4 regions of the Pseudoduganella lutea genome follow, and region 4 is predicted to be linked to each of the others. Evidence: riboswitches for the same ligand, from Rfam matches in the RefSeq annotation. Region 4 holds a riboswitch; each other region holds the start of a gene.
What was found. Region 4 has a riboswitch for cobalamin ahead of EWM63_RS25180 (TonB-dependent receptor). Riboswitches for the same ligand answer to the same signal wherever they lie in the genome.
Positions count from the first base shown of each region.

Region 1: it holds a riboswitch for cobalamin, as region 4 does, so the genes downstream of both, EWM63_RS03065 (cobaltochelatase subunit CobN) here and EWM63_RS25180 (TonB-dependent receptor) in region 4, are expected to answer to the same signal.
Region 2: it holds a riboswitch for cobalamin, as region 4 does, so the genes downstream of both, EWM63_RS09205 (TonB-dependent receptor domain-containing protein) here and EWM63_RS25180 (TonB-dependent receptor) in region 4, are expected to answer to the same signal.
Region 3: it holds a riboswitch for cobalamin, as region 4 does, so the genes downstream of both, EWM63_RS03740 (energy-coupling factor ABC transporter permease) here and EWM63_RS25180 (TonB-dependent receptor) in region 4, are expected to answer to the same signal.

Region 1 is NZ_CP035913.1:738,446-741,943, forward strand. Features, by position in the region: gene EWM63_RS03065 (cobaltochelatase subunit CobN) at 1-2,154, opposite strand, end outside; cobalamin riboswitch at 2,223-2,440, opposite strand; gene EWM63_RS03070 (DUF3526 domain-containing protein) at 2,477-3,498, opposite strand, start outside.
Region 2 is NZ_CP035913.1:2,176,929-2,180,426, reverse strand. Features, by position in the region: gene EWM63_RS09210 (FecCD family ABC transporter permease) at 1-85, opposite strand, end outside; gene EWM63_RS09205 (TonB-dependent receptor domain-containing protein) at 159-1,997, opposite strand; cobalamin riboswitch at 2,069-2,299, opposite strand; gene EWM63_RS09200 (histidine phosphatase family protein) at 2,333-2,878, opposite strand; gene EWM63_RS09195 (adenosylcobinamide-GDP ribazoletransferase) at 2,869-3,498, opposite strand, start outside.
Region 3 is NZ_CP035913.1:908,018-911,515, forward strand. Features, by position in the region: gene EWM63_RS03725 (energy-coupling factor ABC transporter ATP-binding protein) at 1-731, opposite strand, end outside; gene EWM63_RS03730 (CbiQ family ECF transporter T component) at 731-1,465, opposite strand; gene EWM63_RS03735 (energy-coupling factor ABC transporter substrate-binding protein) at 1,459-1,782, opposite strand; gene EWM63_RS03740 (energy-coupling factor ABC transporter permease) at 1,779-2,459, opposite strand; cobalamin riboswitch at 2,573-2,782, opposite strand; gene EWM63_RS03745 (VWA domain-containing protein) at 2,867-3,498, opposite strand, start outside.
Region 4 is NZ_CP035913.1:5,945,230-5,948,727, forward strand. Features, by position in the region: gene EWM63_RS25175 (TonB-dependent receptor domain-containing protein) at 1-600, shown strand, start outside; cobalamin riboswitch at 701-921, shown strand; gene EWM63_RS25180 (TonB-dependent receptor) at 1,037-3,085, shown strand; gene EWM63_RS25185 (porin) at 3,256-3,498, opposite strand, start outside.

The DNA.
Region 1 (3,498 bases), 2.3 Mb from region 4:
GACGATCACGGCCAGCCCGCGCCGCTTGGCCTGCGTGCCTTCGCCGACGCCGTCCACGATGTACGGATAGATGCCCGGCAGGTCGCCGGCAATCAGGCTGGGATAATCGTCGCTTGCCAGGCCGACCGCTTTGCCCGGCAGGAATTCATAGGTGGAGTGGCGCCCCACGTGCACCAGCGCGTCGGCCTTGAAGCGGTCGCGCACCCAGTGGTAGAAGCCCAGGTACTGGTGCGGCGGCGTGATGCTGGTGTTCGCGTGCAGCAGTTCCTCGTCCACTTCCCAGCCGCGCGGCGGTTGCGGGCCGATGAAGACGTTGCCGAACACGAGTCCCGGCACCAGCATTTTCCCCGAGTCGACCATGATCCTGCCTGGCGCGTTGCCCCACCCTTTCAGGCCTTCGATGCCGTAGCCGGCGAGCTTGCTCGCAAGCGGCGCCAACGCCTTGCAGCGGCGCGGCGCGCGCACGTCCAGGCAGGCGCGGTAGCCGTCGCCCAGCGCCGCCAGGTCGCTTATCGCCGCTTCCCGCTGCGGGTGGTCGGCCCCCTCGACGAGGTGCTGCAGCTCCTTGACGATCACGTCCACCTGCTTGCGGCCCAGCACCCACTCGCCGGCTTTCTCGGCCTCCAGCACGTCCGCATGCAGGCGCCCCAGCAGGCCGCTCGTCATCTCGTTCTGCACGCGCGGCGACAGCGTGGCGAACCACTTGCCGTAGTCGGCCGCGCTCACGGTATTGACGGTGCCGGCCAGTTCGCGCAGGGCGGCCCGGTCTTCCGGCAGGTTGACCCCATGCGCCATGATCCGGTCCAGCAGCGCTTCCGGCGATGCGGGCAGTTCGCCCACGGTATAGCCGGCATCCTTGAGCGCATGGAGCATGTCGAACAGCGAGGCCGGCACGTCCAGGTTGTCGGCACCGATGTTCTGGCGACCCGGCGGGTGGTTGTAGTAGATCAGCGCCACGCGCTTGTCGCGGTTGGGCTTGTCGCGCAGCGCCAGCCAGCGCACGACGCGGGCCGCCAGCCGTTCCGCTTCCGCGTCGAGCATGACCGGCGGCCGGTTCTCGATGCCGGTCGCCTTGTCCCGCTGCGCATTGCCCAGCGCGGCCACCACGATCGGCTGGCCGATGCCCTGCAGTTCCGGCAACGCCACGCGGTATTGCACGGAGTCCGGCGGCAGGCCGTCCGGCGACAGGCGCCATTGCAGCGCCGTGCGGTCGGACAGCCGTATGCCCTTGAACACGGGAATATCGAGGCATTTCAGCGCCTCGGCGACGGCTTCGCGCCCTTCCGCCGCGCCCACCACGAAATCCTGGAGCACCACGAGCGCCGCCGGCCGCGCCGGGGCGAGCAGTTCAGGCAGCCGCTCCAGCGCCTCGCGCGACGCGCCGCCCCACCGCGTGAGGACCTGCACGCAGGGCTGGCCAGCCGCTTCGATGCGCGCACACACGGCGGCCGGCACGGCGCCATCCATGTTCGACAGGTCCAGCACCACCACGGCGGCCTGCGCCTTCAACCCCAACTGAGCGCCATTGCCCCACGCGGCGGCGTCAAGCAGTTCGCGCCGCCCCACGCGCACGCGCAGCGTCGGTTCCGGTTGCGGGGCGGCCAGCGGCCTGGCGGGATGGAGGCGGTGCGCAAACAGCGCCGCGGTATTGTCGACGCCGCCGGCCTGCCATACGCGGCGCGCGGCCAGCCAGCCCGGCGCCGCCGGATGCGCCTGCGCGGCCTGCAATGCCGCCGCCGGCGGCGTCTCGGTGGACAGGTCACGCAGCGTTTCGGCGGGAAAATCGCGCATGGCGCCCTGCGCATCGCGGCTCATCAGGCTGAGGCCCGCATCGCCATTGAACGCCAGCACGACCGTGCGTGGCTTCGCATGGCGTGCCAGTGCCGCCTTCAGCCGCGCGGCCGGGTCGCCGAACAGCGAAACGGCCAGGATCGTGTCGGCCCCGCCGACGAGCCGTGCCACATCGCGCTCATCCAGCGCCATCCATTGCGCCGGCGTGCGCAGCACGATGCGGTCCTTCGGGTGCAGGGCCAGGTGGCGGTGCGCCGCCTCGATCGCCACCGGGGCGGCACGCTCCGTGACGATGGCGAACAGCGTGGCGGCATGGCCGCGCACGCAGGCGAGGATGCACAGCAGCGCAAGCAGCGCGCGCAAGAATGGAGAAATGCTCAAAAGTAGGAACCGGCCGTGAAACGCAACAGGCCAGGCCACACCCCGGGCCCGGCACATCATTGCAAACGGCCGGTCTTCTGGCTTGCCATCGTTCTTGCCGGCTCATGCCTTCCCGTGCGCGGCACAGTGGCGGTGGAACCGGTTCGTCTGGCTTACAGCAGCGGGGGCTGCGCCGGACTGGCGGGGGATGGAGATCCCCCGCGTCACCGGCTTCCCGTTTCACCCTCGCGCCGGCAGGCGGGAGGGCACCGTTTACTCGAGACGGGATTCTACCTGCAAGCAAGCCGCGCTGTCACCGCCCCATTTAGTCGGCGCCCTCCACGCGCAGGCGACGCAGCCCCACCAGCCCCGCGCCCAGCACGACGCCTGCCAGTACGAACACAGCGAACACGTCGCCCCATGGCACCAGCGGATCGGCCGCGCGCGGCGCGAACGCCGGCCGCTTGCCGAAATCCTCCGTCCCGAACGGCCGCTCATTGAACAGGTACGGGTAGTAGAACGCGCGGATACGGCGATGGAAGGCCGCGATCTCGTCTTGGTAGGCCAGCTGCGCCGGCAGGTCGGTATCGGCGAGGCGGTGCAGCACGGCCTGCGCTCCCACGCCCGGCAGCAGCCAGCCGAGCCGCCCGGTCCATGCCTGGCGCGCCAGCAAGCCTTCGCGGTAGTCGCGCACCTGCCCCGCCACGCTTTCGTCACCCACCTGGTGGAACGCGAAATACCATTTCCAGTGGAAGCCCGGCGGCACGTGCGCCTTGTCGCGCCATTCGGGGTGGCTGGCGACGAACTTGCGCATCGTTTCATCGCGCGGCACTTCCCACGCGCCATGCACGGTCTGCCGCTGGGCCAGCATCAGGTCCACGCCCTGGTGCACCGGGATCGCGCGCACCAACGCCACGTTGGCCAGGGCCGGCAGCACGAGCGTCAGCACGGCCCAGGTGCCCATCAGCGTGGTGGCATTGGTGACCGAACGCCAGCCGCGCGCGGACACGACCATCGACAGCCCCGTCCAGAAAGCCAGGTAGGCCGCGATCAGGATGAGGACAACGGCAAGCACGATGACGAGTGCCACGACGCCGGTGCCGGACAACACCGCGCCGGCGCAGGCGGGAACGGCCAGGCAGGCGAACAGCAATGCATAGCGCAGCGCCACGCGCCGGCGCCACAGGCGCGCCGCATCGGGCATCGCCAGCAGCAGCCGCAGCCGGCCTGCCTGCCGCTCGCCGGACACGAGGTCGTGCAGCAGCGCGATCGCGATCAGCGGCGCCAGGTAGATCAGCACGAACGCGAAATCGAAACGGCCCGGCAGCGCGATTTCCGGGTTGAACG
Region 2 (3,498 bases), 3.7 Mb from region 4:
ACAGCAGGCTGGTGATCGACGCCAGCAGCAGGCCGGCGGTGACCACGCCGGTGCGGTAACGCAGGTGGGCGGAAAGTGGATGCATGTTCTGCCTGTGGATGAAGCGCCGGGCGCATCGACGCGCCCGGCAGCTTAGCACTACTGGTTTGATACGGGAATTACTTGAAGCCGTAGCGCAGCGCGGCGAACACGTTCGAGCCGCCGGTCTGGTAATAGCGGGCCAGCTCGTAGTTCTTGTCGCCCACGTTGTTCCAGCGCACCAGCGCCGACCAGTCCTGGTTGAAGCGGTACGTGCCATACAGGTTTACTACCGCGTAGCCGGGCAGGCGGTTGCGGTTGGCCGCGTCGTCGAAACGGCTCGACGACAGTTGCAGCTCCACGCCCCCGCGCACGGCGCCCAGGTCGTATTCGGCCACGAAGTTGGCGTGGCGCTTGGCGCGGCGCTGCAGGCGCTTGCCGGTGGTCTCGTCCTTCGGGTCCTGGAAGTCGGCATTGGCGATCAGCAGCAGGTTGCCCATCTGGCGCTCGGCCGACAGCGACACGCCTTCCAGCAGCGCCTCGTTGATGTTGTAGGCGCAGCCGTATGGGTAGCCGGCGTAAGGGCAGGGGTTGGTGTTCAGCAGCAGGTTGTCCAGCTTGTTGCGGTAGTACACGGCACCCAGTTTCGTGGTGCCGTCGTCGTAGCGCAGGCCCGCTTCGGCGTTGCGGCCTTCTTCCGGCTTGTTGTCCTCGTTGCCGTAGCTCGGGTAGTACAGTTCGTTGAACGACGGTGCGCGGAAGCTAGTAGCGAAGCTGGCTTCGGCGCGCAGCGCACTGGTGAAGCGGTAGCCGTAGCCGATCGAGCCAGTGGTCTTCGAGCCGTATTCCGAGTTGTTATCGTGACGCACGCCCACGTTGGCCAGGTGCGCGCCACGCTTCAGGCTGTAGTTGGCGGCAAACGCGTTGGTGTGGCGCGCGCGGTTCAGGGCGGCGGTCGAGCCGTCGAGTTCTTCCTTGCGGTGTTCGTACAGCACTTGCAGGTTGTCGCTGCCGATGCGGAAATCGTTCTGCACCGTGAACGTGCTGGTCGTGGTGTCGATCTGGCTGGAACCGAACGGACCCACGTCATAGAATGAACCGGACTTGTCGCGCGACTGCGAAGCCTGCACCAGCATCGTCCAGAAGGGCAGGAACTGGTTGCGGGCGTAGATGCCCACATTGCTCACCTTTTGCGTGCTGTAGGCATCGAAGTTCGCGTCGTCGTAGTCCGATTCGGTATCGGTGTACAGGAACATGGCGCCCAGTTCGTGGCCGGGGGCCAGCTTGTAGGCCACCTGGCCGGCCGCGCTCTTGCGATCGTAGCCATCGTCGTCGGGATCGAAGCTGGAACTGGGCCGGCGCGTGGCCGAGAAGCCGTCCGAACGCTCCTTCGAGACGGAGAACGCGTAGCTCAACTGGTTCGTGCCGCCGGAAACGGAGGCATCGGCTGCGAACATTTTATCGCTGCCGCCGCCGACCGAAGCACTGATGGATGGCGCGCCTTCGCCTTTTTTCGTGAACAGCTGGATCACGCCGCCGATCGCATCGGCGCCGTACAGCGTGGACAGCGGGCCGTACACGATCTCGATACGGTCGATGGCCGACAATGGAATACCGTTCCAGCTGGCCGAGCCGGTCGAGGCGGAGGCGATGCGGATGCCGTCCACCAGCACCACGCTCTGGTTGCCGTTCGCGCCGCGAATGAACACGTTCGACGCGGCGCCGGGGCCGCCGTTGCGGGTAACTTCGAGGCCGCGCTGGCGCTGCAGCAGTTCGGTGATGGAGCCGGCGCCGGAGTTGGCGATCTGCTCGGCCGTGATCGTGACGGTATCGCTGATCACTTCGCTGGCCAGCTGCGGGGTGCGGGTAGCGGTGACGATGATCGAATCGATGGCGGTGGCCTGGGCGTGGGCGGCCGGCGCGGCAATGGCGAGCGCCAGCGACGCGAGCGCCGCCTGGGATGCTACGGAAGAGGTCATGGCAAATCTTTGTAAAGTAGCAACCGGCCAACGTCCCCGCAGGCCGGATTGAACAGAGCCGCACGCTGTGCGTGGCTCCACCTGGTTTGGCCGGTATCCGGGCTGGCGGGCATCACCGTCCGACCTTCCCATGCGTTTGCACAGTGGTTGTCGCGGACGGCTGCCGCGGCGAACTTCGCGCGCGGCTGCCTGCTTACCGTTGCGGGGGCAGCATACGTTGGCCGACCATGGTCAGGCTTCGTATTTCCCGTTTAACTGCGCTCGAGGACTCGAACGCGGGCACCAAAACCGCGCAATTATAAGGTATCGCGGAGGGGCCGGTATCATGAAAAGATTCAGTAAAGACCCAGGCGGTGGGTTTCGCCGTAGCCGATGCGGTGCGCCTTCGAGGCGGCGGCGAGCGCGGCCTGCCCGGCTGGCGTGCCGTCGGCCAGCGCGGCAAACAGGCGCATGGTGCCGGCATGGCAGATGACGATGGCACGCTCGGCGCCGTGCGCCCGTATCGCGTCGAGCGCGGCCGCAACGCGCAGGGCCACCTCGAACACGGTCTCGCCGCCGCCGGGCCGGTAGTGGAGCAGGTCGGCCGCCCAGGCGTCGACATCGGCGCGCGGGATATCGTTCCAGCTGCGCCCTTCCCAGCTGCCGAAATCCATCTCGGCCAGGCGGGCATCAAAAGTGACGCTGGGCGACAGCAGCCGGGCGAGGTCGGCACAGCGCCGCAGGGGGCTGGAAAAAACGGGGACATCGCCCGGCAGGCCGCCGGCACGGAGCGATGCATGCACGCGGGCCAGCTCGTCCGGATCGGCCGGCAGGTCGCTGCTGCCGTAGCAGATGCCTTCCGCCACGACCGGGCGCGGATGTCTGACGAGAATCAGTTCCATCGCGCCAGCACGCACAGGTAGAAAGCCGCTTCGGCCATCTGCTGGACCGCACCGAGGCAATCGCCCGTGTAGCCGCCAAGCCGTTGGCGCAGCTTGCGAGCAAACCACAACGTGACGAACACCATCGCCACGATGCCGAGGACGATGCCGCGCCAGTCGAGCCAGCCCAGGCCCCCGGCTGCTGCCACGGCCGGCACGCAGCACAGCGTGGCGATGGCGAACTCGGTGCCGGTCATTTGTTGCGCCATCGGCTTGGCCTTGCCCTCGGCGCGGGCATAGTCCATGCGCCAGATCAGGCTTGCCGCCATCAGCCGGGACAGCGGATGCGCTACACATAAAGCAGCGACCGTCGCGAGCGGTGAAAGGTGTGCCAGCGCGGCGCATTTGATGGCCAGCAGGAGGAGGATACCGATCGCGCCATAGGCGCCGATCCGCGAATCCTTCATGATTTCCAGCGCCCGTTCGCGCGTCAGGCCGCCCCCCATGCCGTCGCAGGTATCGGCGAAACCGTCTTCATGGAAGGCGCCGGTGAGGTAGATGCCGGCTGCGGTGGACAGCAGCACGGCGATCGCCGGCGGCAGCACTTGCGCGGCGGCCCAGTAAACGGCCGCCACGATGAC
Region 3 (3,498 bases), 2.5 Mb from region 4:
AGCGGCACGCGGTGACCGGCGGTATGCAGCAGGTCCGCGCGCGCCGCCAGCCGCTCGGCCGGCGCGGAGGCGATGCAGCGGCCGGCGGCCAGCAGGTGGATGTCGTCGGCCCACCCGAAAGCAAAGTCGACGTCGTGGGTCGTGAGCAGCACCGTCACGCCGCGCGCGGCGAGGCGGTCCAGCAGCGCCGCCAGGTCGACCTGCATCGGCGCATCGAGCCCGGCCATCGGCTCGTCGAGCAGCAGCACTTCCGGTTCCATCGCCAGCACGCCGGCGATGCACACGCGCTTTTTCTGGCCAAAGCTCAGGTGGTGCACGGCGCGGCCCGCATAGCCGTGCAGGCCCACGGCATCGAGCGCGGCATCGACGCGGGCCGCCACCGTGGCGGCATCGAGGCCCAGGTTCAGCGGGCCGAACGACACGTCCTCGCCCACGTGCGCGGCGAACAGCTGGCGTTCCGGGTCCTGGAAGACGAGGCCCACGCGGCGCCGCAAGGCTGCCAGCGCGGCGCGGCTGCCATCGACGGGCTGGCCGTCGCTGCGCAACTGCCCGGCGCCCGGCCGCAGCAAGCCGTTCAGGTGGCGCAGCACGGTGGATTTGCCGGCGCCGTTCGCACCCAGCAGCGCATGGCGCCGGCCGCGGCCGAGCGCCAGCGTGCAGCCGCGCAGGCCGGTGCCGCCATCGGGGTAGACGTGATCGACGTCGACCAGTTCAAGCACGGGATGCGCCATCACCAGCGGTCTCCCAGCGCCAGCGCGACGAGCAGCGCACCGGCCAGCAGGGCGAGCGTATTCTGGCGCCGCGCCCGTGGAAACGCGGCCGGTAGGAAGCGCAGCGTGCCGGCATACGAGCGCGCGTCCGCGGCCGTCTGCAACGCCGCCGCGCGCAGCCATACCTGCTGGGCGACGTGGCCGGCCAGCAGCCCGGATGATCGAAAGCCATGGCGCCAGCCGCGATAGCCCAGGCGCGCGCGCTGCGCATCGACCCCGTCGTCCCAGGCGCGGCGCAGCACGAACAGCATGCGGTAGCACAGCGCCATCAGGTCGAGCAGCGTTTCCGGCGTGCGCAGGCGGCGCAGCAGCGACAGCAGGTCGGGCAGCGGCGTGGTCAACGTAAAACCCAGCAGCGCGGCCAGCACGGCCAGCGCGCGACACCCCGCCTGCGCCGCCACCGGCACCATCGCGGCATGCCAGTGCCAGTCGCCATGCGCGTCGGGTCCGATCGGCATGGTGGCGCACGCCAGCAACAGGAAACCGAGGGGCGCCAGCGCCGCCGCCAGCCATGCGCGCAGCGGCACGCGCGCGCCAACCAGCGCGGCAAGGGCCAGCAGCAGCGCCAGCAATGCCAGCGTGCCGGGCCGCTGCGCGATCCATGCGGCGGCGATGCCGGCCAGCGCGAACAGCGCCTTGGCCGACGGCGCCACGCCGCGCCAGCGGTTCGCATAGGCGGTCGTTTCGATCAGCATCGGCGATCACCATCGGATTCACCGCCGGCGGCGCGGGCACGCTCGCGTCCTACCGACAGGCCGAGCCAGTAGCCGATCACGCCCGCGCCCAGCGCCGCCTGCAAGGCGAACAGCAGCGAGGCGATCTCGCCGCTGGCCGGCTCGAACACGGGCGCGAACCACGGTTGATATCCTGGCGCGATCGTGCCGATGGCCTGGCGCGCCAGCTCGTCCGCCCCGCCGAACGCCGCCTCGCCGGCAAGCCACAAAGGCAGTACCGACAGCAGCACGATCGCCGTCCATGCCAGCCACGTGCGCGGCCTCATTTGCCATCTCATGTGCGCTCCCTGGCACAGTGCGCGAACACGGGGGCATTGCGCTGCTCAGGGCCATGGAAGCGGGCGATGGCATTCACCACCAGCACCGTCAACAGTCCTTCGCTGATGGCGATGGGTACCTGGGTCAATGCAAAGATGCCGGCGAACCTGGCCAGCGAAGCGGCCATGCCGCCCACCGGGTCGGGAAACGCCCAGGCCAGCTGCAGCGATGTGGTGCCATACGTGGCCAGGTCGCCGAGACAGGCGGCGGCGAACACGGCAACGGAACGCGACATGCCCAGCGCGGCGGCGGCGCGGAACACGCCGTACGCAATGAAGGGGCCGACCACGGCCATCGAGAATACGTTGGCGCCCAGCGTCGTCACGCCGCCATGGGCGAGCAGCAGCGCCTGGAACAGCAGCACCACGAAGCCGACGGGCACCATCGCGGCGGGGCCGAACAGCAGTGCGCCGAGCCCCACGCCGGTGGGATGCGAACAGCTGCCCGTGACCGACGGCAGCTTCAGCGCGGAGAGCAGGAACGCGAATGCGGCGGCGACGCCGAACAGCATGCGCCGTTCCGGGTGCAGGCGCAGGTCGCGCGCCATCGCGCGCAGGCCCACGGCCAGGAAACAGGCGGAGACGGCCGACCAGCCCAGCGCATGCGCAGGCGGCAGGAACCCTTCCATGATATGCATTCGAAACCTCCCGTCGAATGGTCCATAAGAGCACCAGCGGGAGATGAAAAGACGGTCGAGACGGGGCCAGGCACGGCGCCGCTTCGACAGCGGCTTCCCGTCACCCCGGGGAATGGTGCTGACTTGCTTGGGCCGGTATTCTGGCTCGCCGTCATCCTTCATCCGCGCCTTCCCGCGATTAATCGCAGTGGCTAATAGGCGGAATCCGTCAGGCTTACAGCAGCGGGGGCTGCACCGGAATGGCCGCGCGTGGCGGCTTCACCGGTTTCCCGTTTAACGCCCTCCCCGAACGGGAAGAGCGCACCCAAGCGCGCATAGTAACCGAAATGCATTGCGATGGCATAGCATTTTGGTACCGCCGCTCGCGTGGTGCGAAGGCGGCGGGCACGGGGGGCGGTCGCCGCGCGTTATTTGGAAATGCGCAGGATGGCCGACGCCAGCTTGGAGAAGCATGGTGTCAGGTCGGCCTCCGTGGCCGCGTAGCAGTACATGCCGACGTTCTTGTTGGCGTTGTAGCAGCGCGATGGGCCATCGGCCACGTTGGCCATGCATTTCAGCACGGCTTCGCCCGTTTCGCCATCGGCGTTCTTGTCCTTCAGTCCTTCGCCCATGCCCAGTGTGAACACGAAGATGTTGTCATCCCGTGCCTTGGCCGCGACAGCTTCGGCCAGGTTGCGCGCGGCGTTGCCGACGTTCTGCTTGAACTTCGTTGCATCGCCGATATCCTCCACTACCGGGCGCGGCGACAGGGTCTGGACTTTCCACTCCGTGGAAGCCGTATCGACGGCGTTGTAGTACTTCGGCAGCTTCTTGAGCGTGTTCCATGCCTGGCTGCTCAGCGTGCAGGCATTGCTGACATATTCGTACTGGGCGTCCAGCCGCAAGAGCCCCACCCCGACCGAGTCGACGACACCCGGCCTGTTGCAGGTGCCGAAAGGCAGGTTGACGCCGAACGACGTGGGTGCGCCGTCCGAGAAGAACACGATCACGCGCAGGCTGGATCGGTTAAGGGGCGGGATCGCGTTCAGGTCATCGCGCG
Region 4 (3,498 bases):
GTGGACTACGAACGCACCGACCTGGGACTCAAGGCCAGCGCCGTGGTATACCGCACCGATTTCGACGACAAGATCACGCGCTCGGCGGACTTCCTGTGCCGGCCGAACGTGCCGTGCTTCCATGGCGGGCTGGAATATCCCGCACATCAATACGGCTACAAGCAGACGATCAACGTGGACAAGGCGCGTATCCACGGAACGGAGCTCGCGCTGGACTACCGGTTCACGAACAACCTGTCGGCACGTGCGAACTACACGCTGACCGATTCCGAGCAGCTGACGGGGGCCAGCAAGGGCAGCCCGTTGAGCGACCAGCCGAAGCATGCCGCGAACCTGGGCCTGAACTACGACCCTTCGCGTGGCACGAGCCTGTGGGGCCAGGCGGCTTATACCGGCAAGTTCATCAGCACCGACCTGGCAACGGGCGCGGCCACGTCACAAAGTTATACCCTCGTCGACATGGGGATCGTGCACCGCCTGAAGCGGAACCTGACGCTGAAGTTCGGCATCTACAACGTGGCCGACAAGGAAGTCGCCAACAGCTCGAACGGCTATGTGGACGGGCGCCGTTACGCCACTGCCGTGAACTACACGTTCTGAACAGCCTCCAGCGCAGCGGGGCGCCCAGCCTCGCGTTCCAGTGACTTGCGCGAACAGCGCTTCCGGAAGGCGCTGACAAGCACCCATCCTTGCCTGTAGAATCCGCCCCCGAGTGAACGGTGTCCCGCCATCGACCGGTGGCGGGGTGAAACGGGAAGCCGGTGACGCGCGGGATCGCCATCCCGCCAGTCCGGCGCAGCCCCCGCTGCTGTAAGCCTGACGACCCGCCCCGACGCCACTGCGCTGCTCACACAGCGCGGGAAGGCAGGGCCGGGGAGGACGACGGCAAGCCAGAAGACCGGCCGGTCACGAAAAGAAGGCAGGGCACGGGGTGTGGCCTTGCCGTCGATCGTTTGTTTTCCCGTGCTGGCAAGCCATCGCGTGGCTGATGCCGCGTGCGGCGCACCTGCACGGCATATGCTTGCCGACCCAGTTCATGAAAATTCATCCGCTTCACACCAGGCTCCTGCCTGCCGCCCTTGCCGTCATGTCGTTTGCCGCCCATGCGGACGATCCGCCATTCCAGCGCGTGCTGGTCGAAGGTTCCCGTATCAGCCAGCTTGGCGAGGCCGACTCCGCCGCCGCCGGCACGGTCACCCAGAGCCAGCTGCAAGCCCGCACCACGTACCGGCCCGGCGAACTGCTGGAAGCCACGCCGGGCCTGGTGGTGAGCCAGCACAGCGGGGAGGGCAAGGCCAACCAGTTCTACCTGCGCGGCTTCAATCTCGACCACGGTACCGACCTGCGCACGGCCGTCGACGGCATGCCCGTCAACCAGCGCAGCCATGCGCACGGGCAGGGCTGGACCGACCTGAATTTCGTGATCCCCGAACTGGCCGGCCGGCTCGACTACCGGAAAGGCCCGTACTCGGCGACGGCGGGCGACTTCGCTTCCGCGGGCGCCACCGAGCTCACTTACGTCAACCGGCTCACGTCCGGCATTGCCAACATCACGGCCGGCCAGAACGGCTACGGCCGCGCGCTGATTGCCGCGTCGCCGGAACTCGGCAACGGCACCGTACTGGTCGGCCTGGAGGCGATGCACAACGATGGTCCGTTCACCCGCGGCGACAACTACCGCAAGGTCAACGGCGTGCTGCGCTACAGCGAAGGTTTCGAGAACAACGGCTACTCCATCACCGCCATGGCCTACCGCGCCAAGTGGCACGCCACCGACCAGATCCCGCAGCGGGCCGTCGATGCCGGCACGCTGGGCCGCTTCGATGCGATCGACCCCACCGACGGCGGCAGTGCGCACCGCTACAGCCTGTCGGGCAAGTGGCAGCGCAGCGACGACGACAACAGTGCCAGGGTATCGGCCTATGTGATCGCGAACCGGTTGGCACTGTTCTCGAACTTCACCTATTTCCTCGACGATCCCGTCAACGGCGACCAGTTCGCCCAGCCGGACCGCCGCGTGACATCCGGCTTCGACGCCAGCTATTCCTGGCACCATCACCGGGCCGACGTCGCATCGACGACCACCGTGGGCATCACCGCGCAGAACGACAACATCCACAACGGCCTGTATCGCACGCGGGCGCGCCAGGTGACCGGCACCACGCGCGAAGACCACATCGTCGAGACCAGCGGCGCCCTGTTCGTTGAAAACCAGACCCGCTGGAACGCCACGTTCCGCACGGTGGCGGGTCTGCGGGCGGACCGCTACCGCTTCGACGTCCACGGCGACAACGCCGCCAATGCCGGCACCGCCAGCGACGGCATCCTCTCGCCCAGCGTCAGCCTGGTCTTCGGGCCCTGGGCGCGCACCGAGTTCTATGTCAACGCCGGTACGGGCTTCCACAGCAACGACGCGCGTGGCACCGTGATCGCGGTCGATCCGAAGACCGGCGAACCGGCCGACAGGGTCACGCCGCTGGCCCGCACGCGCGGATTGGACCTGGGCGTGCGCAGCGAGTGGGTGCCGGGGCTCCAGTCGTCGCTGTCGCTGTACCGCCTCGACATGGATTCGGAGCTGCTGTTCGTCGGCGACGCCGGCACCACCGAGGCGGGGCGGCCGAGCCGCCGCCACGGCATCGAGTTTTCCAACTACTACAAGCCGGTAAAGTGGCTGTCGCTGGATGCGGATCTCGCCTACGCGCGGGCGCGCTTCCGCAACGCGGACCCGGCGGGCGACCGTATCCCGGGCGCGGTCGAAGGGGTCGCGCAGTTCGCCGCGACGGTCACGCCGACCGGGCCCTGGTCCGGCGCGCTGCGCCTGCGCTGGTTCGGCCCGCGCCCGCTGGTCGAGGACAACAGCGTGCGCTCAAAGGCCACGACAACGCTGAACGGCCGCATCGGCTACCGCATCGGCAAGGCCACCCACGTGGAACTGGAAGCGTTCAACCTGGCCAACCGGCGCGCGTCGGCGATCGATTATTTCTACGAATCGCGGCTTGCCGGCGAAGCGGAGGCAGTGGAAGACGTGCATTTCCACCCGGTCGAGTCGCGTTCGTTCCGGGTATCGCTGACGCACCGGTTCTGACACCCCGGATCTTGCAGGCTGCGCTCGAGCCACTGGTGTCGGACACCTTCAGGTGTCGGACACCGGTTTTCCGCGCAGAATCCCGGAAGAATCTCGCGAAAACCGGTGTCTGACACCAGACCGCAGCGGCTACTGACGCATCACATACGACAAACCAAGTCGCAGTAGCGTCAGAACCGCGTCCGCAACCCCAGCGCCAGCGTGTCGCCACGGCGGTAGCCCCTGATCCGGTCGCGCATGCCGACAACGTACACGTCGCTGCGTTTCGACAGAGAGTGGTCGTAGCCCAGTGACAGCGTGCCGCGCTGCCTGCCGTCCTGCGGGCCGCGTTGCCACGTGGTGTCGGCAAACGCGGCAAGCAGCTTGCCCGCACCAAAGGCCACGTCGGCGCTGGCGCTCCAGGTCGTGCTGGT